Regions from separate parts of the Pseudoalteromonas sp. Z1A2 genome, predicted to be linked through region 2. Evidence: predicted binding sites of a transcription regulator. Region 2 holds the regulator's gene; the other holds the start of a gene.
What was found. Region 2 encodes NrdR, which represses ribonucleotide reductase genes. Its sites were predicted from a motif close to AAACACNANATNTNGTGTTT; they were not measured.

Region 1 (4,116 bases), on a different contig from region 2:
ATTTGGTTATTATGGTTTCGGCTAAAAGTAGTATAAGACATTTTTATCACTCAAAAAACTATCAGAAAAAGCGGGCTAAATGCCCGCTTAAAATAAAAATCAGCAGTTATATTTTACACGCGCCGCCTTCACAATCGTCATCTTCCACTTCTGGAGCATCTTCTTGTGAATCTGAGGCGCCATCGCGAGTATTGTGGTAATACAAGGTTTTAACACCTAGTTTGTACGCGCTTAGTAAGTCTTTTAATAAGACTTGCATAGGTACTTTACCGCCTTCGAACTTGTTTGGATCATAATTTGTATTTGCAGAAATTGTTTGGTCAACAAATTTTTGCATTATGCCAACAAGCTGTAAATAACCATCGTTTGATGGAATGTCCCATAGTAGCTCGTACTGATCTTTTAAACGCTCATACTCAGGAACAACTTGTTTTAAAATACCGTCTTTACTTGCTTTAACGCTAATATGTCCACGTGGTGGCTCAATACCGTTAGTTGCGTTAGAGATTTGCGACGATGTTTCTGATGGCATTAATGCACTTAGTGTTGAGTTACGCATACCGTGCTCTTTAATACTTGCACGTAGTGTATCCCAATCAAGATGAAGTGGCTCATCACAAATTTTATCTAAATCACGTTTGTACGTATCTGTTGGCATAATACCTTGTGAATACGTTGTTTCGTTAAACTTAGGACATGCGCCACGCTCTTTAGCAAGCTCGTTTGATGCTTTCATTAAGTAATATTGAATAGCTTCAAAGGTTTTATGTGTTAATGCATTAGCGCTGCCATCAGAATAACGTTTACCGTTTTTAGCTAGGTAGTATGCGTAGTTAATTACGCCTATTCCTAGTGTACGACGACCCATAGTTGCATTTTTAGCAGCCGGTACAGGGTAGTCTTGGAAATCAAGTAAGTTATCAAGTGCGCGTACTGCAAGTTCAGCTAGCTCTTCAAGCTCATCAAGTGACTCTATTGCACCTAGGTTAAACGCAGAAAGTGTACAAAGGGCAATTTCGCCTTCTTCGTCATTCACGTTATTAAGTGGCTTAGTTGGCAATGCAATTTCTAAACATAAGTTAGATTGGCGAATTGGCGCAACTTTAGAAATAAATGGGCTGTGTGTATTACAGTGATCCACATTTTGTAAATAAATACGACCAGTACTTGCACGCTCTTGCGCAAACATAGAGAAAAGCTCAATGGCTTTAATGCGTTTTTTACGAATAGACTCGTCTTGTTCGTATTTAACGTAAAGTGCGTCAAACTCAGCTTGGTCTTCAAAAAATGCATCATAAAGGCCAGGCACATCTGATGGGCTAAATAATGTAATGTAATCATCTTTAATTAAACGAGAGTACATTAATTTATTAAACTGTACGCCGTAATCTAGGTGGCGAACGCGGTTATCATCTACACCACGGTTATTTTTAAGTACAAGTAGGTTCTCTACTTCTAAATGCCAAAGCGGGTAGAATAATGTTGCTGCGCCGCCACGTACACCACCTTGTGAACAACTTTTAACCGCTGTTTGAAAGTGCTTATAAAAAGGGATACAACCTGTGTGATACGCTTCGCCGTTACGAATATGGCTACCTAGCGCACGAATTCGACCTGCATTAATACCAATTCCCGCACGTTGTGAAACGTATTTAACAATAGCTGACGACGTTGCATTGATTGAATCAAGGCTGTCGCCACATTCAATCAATACACACGAGCTAAACTGGCGAGTAGGCGTACGTACACCCGACATAATTGGCGTTGGTAGAGATATTTTAAATAAAGATACTGCATCGTAAAAACGTTTAATGTAATCAGTACGTGTTTCACGTGGGTAATCTGAAAATAAGCTTGCCGCAACTAAAATATATAAAAACTGTGCACTTTCGTATATTTCACCCGATACACGGTTTTGAACGAGGTACTTACCTTCAAGTTGCTTTACAGCAGCGTAGCTAAAGTTAAGATCGCGAGAATGATCAAGGTATGCATCAAGCTCATCTAACTCTTGCTCTGTGTAATCTACTAGTAAATGAGCATCATAGCGTTTATCGCCAACCATTTTTGTTACGTGGTCAAATAAACGTGGTGGCTCAAATTGACCGTACGCTTTTTTACGTAAATGGAATACAGCTAAACGTGCAGCTAAGTATTGGTAATCAGGCGATTCTTTTGAAATCTGATCCGCTGCTGCTTTAATGATGGTTTCGTGAATGTCTTTAGTACGAATACCGTCGTAAAACTGAATGTGCGACTTTAATTCAACTTGCGAAACCGAAACGTTGTTTAAACCTTCGGCGGCCCACTCAATAACGCGATGGATCTTATCCAGATCAAGAGGCTCTTTACGCCCGTCACGTTTGCTTACAGATAACTGTTGGTTCATTTGCCTGTATTCCTTGGGAATTATGTATTTTGACCAATGCTTTATACCTCGCCGGGGCGAGGTATATACTCATTTATTATAAGTTTCGCCATATTTGCGAATTTAATTGAATAACATTTGGCCACAATATCTGGTGTTGTTCAATTTAGAGATCACAAGATAGTGTGGTCTGAGTTGTTTTGCAAGGGACATAATTGCCCCTATTTGTGGATAACTTCGGGATAACGTATTTGTGTTAGTAGATACTCACCTTCGAACAATCATTTAAGTTGAAATATGCAAAAATCAACTAATGATCTGCTAAATTTACGCATTTTAAAAATAAATTTTGACTGCTTTTTTTATCAGCAAGCTTTGCGTAAAAACTAACACAATCACAATATATAGTGTTTATTAATTAACGTGGCACTATATATGGTTAAAACCATCAATTGGGCTTTGCCAGTTAAAATCAGCATTCCAGCTGTTGGCTTCATCAATACTTGGTATGTAACCCCAAAGTGCCGTTGCTGTGCGCATACCTGCGGCTTTGCCTGCTTGTATGTCTCGCTGTGCATCACCAATGTACAAACAGCGTTTTGGTTGCACTCCCATAAGCTTTGCACAGTGTAGCAGCGGTAAAGGTGATGGCTTAGCTTCAGCTAAGGTGTCGCCACTTATTACTACACTAGCATTTTTCAATGCGGGAATTGCTGCCACTAAAGGATCAGTTAAAAACCCTGGTTTGTTAGTCATGATCCCCCATTTGATCTTTTTCTGATCAAGGGCAATAAGCAACGATTCAACACCGCTGAAGCAATGTGTGTGATTTGCTATGTTTGCAGCGTATTCGTCAACTAATTGCTTAATAAGCTCGCTTTGAGGTTGTGTGTCCCATAACTCTTTAAAACCAGCCTCTAATAATGCGCCTGCGCCGTTAGATGCCGCAGGACGGTATATATCACTACTAACAGGCTCTATTTTATTATTAATGAGAACTGCATTTAAAGCCGCACCTAAATCTTCAGCGGTGTCGAGTAGAGTGCCGTCTAAATCAAATAAAAATGCATCGTACTCAATAAGGGGGAGGGGGGCTTGAGAGTTAGCCATTAAGCTAACTTCTCGAAGTACAGTATGTAATTTACGCTAACGTCACTATTGAGCGTATATTGCTTTGATAGTGGGTTATAAGAAAGGCCTGTACTTGCACGAACTTTTAAACCCGCTTGCTCTGCCCATGTAATAAGCTGTGCAGGTTTTATAAACTTTTTATGGTCGTGTGTACCTTCAGGCACCATTTTTAAAAGCTTTTCAGCACCAACAATAGCGTATAAATATGCTTTAGGTGTTTTGTTCAGGGTTGAAAAAAACACGTCTGCGCCTGGTTTGGCAAGTGCAGCTACGGCATGAATGATAGATGCTGGGTCGGGAACGTGCTCAAGCATTTCCATACAGGTTATTACATCAAAGCGCTCTGGGTGTTGCGATGCAAACTCTTCTGCTGGCACTTTTATGTAATCTACATTTACGCCAGTTTCTAAACTGTGCAACTTAGCAACAGTTAAAGGCTCTTGCCCCATATCGATGCCAGTTACTTTTGCGCCCATGCGCGCCATGCTTTGGCTTAAAATACCGCCACCACAGCCAACATCGAGTGTTTCTTTATCGAATAAGCCTTGCGTTTTGTTTGCTATAAAATCTAAACGTAACGGGTTAATTTCGTGAAGAGGTTTGAATTCTCCGTCTAA
Region 2 (4,116 bases):
ACACGCACATTTGTCGGCTCTTGATCTTTTATATCGCCTTTGAGTAATACGTAATGTAATTGGCCGTCAATTGTGTCTTTGTAAGTAACTAAATCAAATTCACCATGAACAGTTGGTAACTTACATTTTGCTACTTGCTCAATTGTTGTTTCGTTTAAGTTGCGGTATTCGATTAAATCAGCAATGGTGCCAATTTTAATATCGTGCTCTTTCGCAAAAACTTCTAAATCAGGGCGACGTGCCATAGTGCCGTCAGCATTAAGTATTTCAACAATAACAGATGATGCTTCAAGCCCAGCTAAACGCGCTAAATCACAGCCCGCTTCAGTGTGTCCTGCGCGAGTTAATACGCCACCAGGTTGCGCCATAATAGGAAAAATATGTCCAGGCTGAACAATATCACTTGGGACTGCGCCTTTAGCTATAGCCGCTTGCACTGTACGTGCTCTGTCTGCTGCTGAAATACCGGTTGTAACACCTTTTGATGCTTCTATCGACATTGTAAAGTTAGTAGAAAATGCTGCACCATTGTTTTTAACCATTAACGGTAAATCAAGTTGCTCGCAACGCTCTTGCGTCATGGTTAAACAAATTAAACCACGGCCATGGGTAGCCATGAAATTAATCGCTTCTGCGCTAATATGCTCAGCTGCTATTATTAAATCGCCTTCATTTTCTCTATCTTCATCATCCATTAAAATAACCATTTTACCGGCTTTAATATTGTCGATGATTTCTTGCGCGCTGTGTAAATTCATAAATTTGCTCGTGTAAGTTGTCAGTTTCGTTATTTAATAAAACCCGCTTTAGCGAGTAAGCTCATCGAAATATCAGAGCCCGTTGGTTGCTCTGCACCCTTTATAAGGCGCTCTAAATAACGTGCAATTTGATCGACTTCTAAATTAACTTGGGTACCTACTTTAAAATGAGCAATTGTGGTTTGCTCACTCGTGTGTGGGACAATTGTTAATTTGAATTTATTACCCTCTACAGCGTTTACTGTCAGGCTTATACCATCAATACATACCGAACCTTTGTAAGGAATGTATTTCATTAAATTTTCGTCAGTTGTAAGCCAATATTCTGTTGCTCTGGCGTTTGCTGTAATACTTGTAATTGTTGCGATACCATCAACATGGCCAGACACTAAATGACCGCCTAAACGAGAAACAGGTTGCATGGCTTTTTCAAGATTCACCGTTTGTCCTAAAGCATAGTGAGCAAAACCGGTCAAACTAATCGTCTCATTAGATAAATCCGCACTAAAACCATCAATATGTTTATCAACTACAGTTAAGCAAACACCATTAGTTGCAATGCTGTCACCTAACTTTACGTCTGTCATATCAAGATCAGTACTTTGGATACGAATGGCTAAGTCGCCTTGTTTTTTTTGTAATAAAGCAATTTTGCCTGTGGCTTCTATTATCCCAGTAAACATAGCACTACTCTTTTTATTAAGTGATTTTAATGAGTTTTGACGCGGTGATACGTAAATCGTCACCAATGCGCGCACATTCATTAAATGTTAAATCAACGGTGTTCTGCATACTCGTCAATTCAGGAAAATTAACTAAACTTTTTGCATCATGGCCCATTAGTTTAGGCGCTAAATAAAAAACAAACTCGTCAACTAAATTAAGCTCTGTCATTTTACCAGCAAGTGTTGCGCCAGCTTCAAGCCAAACATTATTAAACTGCAGTTGCCCAAGTTTTTCTAAAACGGCTTGTAAATCAACTTTACCGTTACTTTCACTAACTTCAATATGCTTTACAAAATGCGGCCATTGCAATGATTTATCAACCTTAGTCGTAAATATTATTACATCACTTTGGATTTCAAATAAAGCAAGGTCAGGTGTTAAACGGTTTTGAGAGTCAATTATAACACGCACGGGCTGGCGAAGCGGCAAATCAGTAGGCAGTGTGCAAGGCAGCTCACTTAGTCGCACATTAAGTTTAGCATCGTCTACTAGCACTGTATCGGCACCGGTTAAAATAGCGCAGCTTTTCGCTCGGTATAATTGTACGTCTTGTCGAGCAGCAGGACTTGTGATCCACTTACTTTGCCCATTTTTAAGCGCCGTTTTACCATCAATACTCGCTGCCATTTTGCAAATCACATAAGGTAAGCCTTGTTCCATACGCTTAAAAAAGCCAACGTTAAGTGCGCGAGCTTGTGATTCGAGTAACCCGTAAGCAACGTCAATACCCGCGTCGCTCAGTATTTTAAGGCCTTTGCCAGCAACTTGTGGATTTGTATCAACCATAGCAGCAATTACTTTTACCACACCGGCAGCTTTTAAGCCTTCGGCGCACGGTGGCGTACGGCCATAATGACTACACGGTTCAAGCGTTACATAAGCCGTTGCACCTTGTGCATTTTTTCCAGCGACAGCCAGTGCATTTACTTCTGCATGGCCTTGACCTGCTAATTGATGAAAACCCTCACCAATTATTTGATTATTTTTAACTAAAACACAGCCAACATTAGGGTTAGGTGTGGTAGTAAACCGGCCTTTTTTGGCAAGTTCTATGGCGCGTGCCATATACATTTCATCATGTTCAGTAAAAGGAACTTGGCTTTGCATTGTTACTCCCCTAAGCGGGCAATTTCTTCGCCAAATTCGCGTATATCTTCAAACGAGCGATAAACAGAGGCAAATCTTACATACGCTACTTTATCGAGCTTTTTGAGGGCTTCCATAATGCATTCACCAACCAAATGGCTTGAAATTTCTCGCTCGCCTGTAGCACGCAACTGCGATTTTATTATATTCACTACTTCGTCTACTTGCTCTGTGCTCACTGGGCGTTTTTCGAGTGCGCGATTTAAGCCATTTAATAATTTATCTTCGTTAAATGGTTCGCGGCTGCCGTCTTGTTTAATAACACGAGGCATAACCAGTTCAGCGCCTTCAAATGTAGTAAAGCGCTCATGGCAGTCGTTGCACTCACGGCGCCTGCGAACTTGATGGCCTCCACCAACAAGGCGTGAGTCAATAACTTTAGTATCTTTTGCGGTACAAAATGGACAATGCATAGCTCGGTACTTCCGTTTTAAAACAAAAAAGACCGCTAAATAGCGGTCTTTTATCTTAGCAAAAAAATAGGGCCTGTTGACCTTTCAGGATTAAATTTGTTCTATCTATGGGTGATTTAATCGCGGCGCGAGGTTTGTAACCTAGTGGGCTAAGTAAAAACCGAGCAACAAAGAGTAAATCGCCCCTAGGACGAACCCGAGGGCAGTGCATGTTTGGCATTTATGCTGCGTTATCGCCTATTTGTGTGGAGTAACCACACTACATAGACTCTGCCTTGCCTAAAAACCAAACATACTACTGCAAATTAAACCTCGAAAGATAAACAGGCCCCTAGCCTATGTGATCTAAATTACTGCTGCTTATGCAATTAAGCGTAAACAGGTAATTTTGCACAAATTGCTTTTACTTTTTCTTTAACTTGCGCCTGTACAGATTCATCAGTGATGTTATCTAGTACGTCACAAATCCAGCCAGCAAGCTCTTTTGATTCTTCTTCTTTGAAACCACGACGAGTGATTGCAGGAGAACCAATACGCAAACCAGATGTTACAAACGGAGAACGTGGATCGTTTGGCACTGAGTTTTTGTTAACTGTGATGTTAGCGTTACCAAGGGCTGCATCTGCATCTTTACCAGTAATATCTTTATCGATTAAATCGAGTAGGAATAAGTGGTTTTCAGTTTTGTCAGATACGATTTTGTAGCCGCGCTCTTGCATTACAGCAACCATTGCTTTTGCGTTTTTAACAACTTGTGTTTGGTATACTTTAAATTCTGGTTGAAGCGCTTCTTTAAATGCCACTGCTTTTGCTGCAATAACATGACATAAAGGACCACCTTGGCCACCAGGGAAAACTGCGCTGTTAAGCTTTTTATAGATTGCTTCATCGCCACATGCAGAGATAATTAAACCACCACGAGGACCAGCAAGTGTTTTATGCGTAGTTGTAGTTACAACATGTGCATGAGGAACTGGGCTTGGGTAAACGCCTGCCGCAATTAAACCTGCAACGTGAGCCATATCAACAAACAGGTAAGCACCTACTTTGTCAGCAATTTCACGGAATTTAGC

Region 1: nrdA (class 1a ribonucleoside-diphosphate reductase subunit alpha) is a predicted target of NrdR. The motif match lies at 2,509-2,528, and genes of this name have one in related genera.

The regions. Positions count from the first base shown of each region.
Region 1 covers NZ_WTKX01000002.1:46,156-50,271, forward strand. Annotated here, with positions in the region: gene nrdB (class Ia ribonucleoside-diphosphate reductase subunit beta) at 1-41, opposite strand, end outside; gene nrdA (class 1a ribonucleoside-diphosphate reductase subunit alpha) at 107-2,389, opposite strand; gene GQR47_RS01655 (HAD-IA family hydrolase) at 2,798-3,478, opposite strand; gene ubiG (bifunctional 2-polyprenyl-6-hydroxyphenol methylase/3-demethylubiquinol 3-O-methyltransferase UbiG) at 3,478-4,116, opposite strand, start outside.
Region 2 covers NZ_WTKX01000008.1:19,003-23,118, forward strand. Annotated here, with positions in the region: gene ribBA (bifunctional 3,4-dihydroxy-2-butanone-4-phosphate synthase/GTP cyclohydrolase II) at 1-758, opposite strand, end outside; gene GQR47_RS07635 (riboflavin synthase) at 788-1,441, opposite strand; gene ribD (bifunctional diaminohydroxyphosphoribosylaminopyrimidine deaminase/5-amino-6-(5-phosphoribosylamino)uracil reductase RibD) at 1,458-2,591, opposite strand; gene nrdR (transcriptional regulator NrdR) at 2,594-3,043, opposite strand; gene glyA (serine hydroxymethyltransferase) at 3,412-4,116, opposite strand, start outside.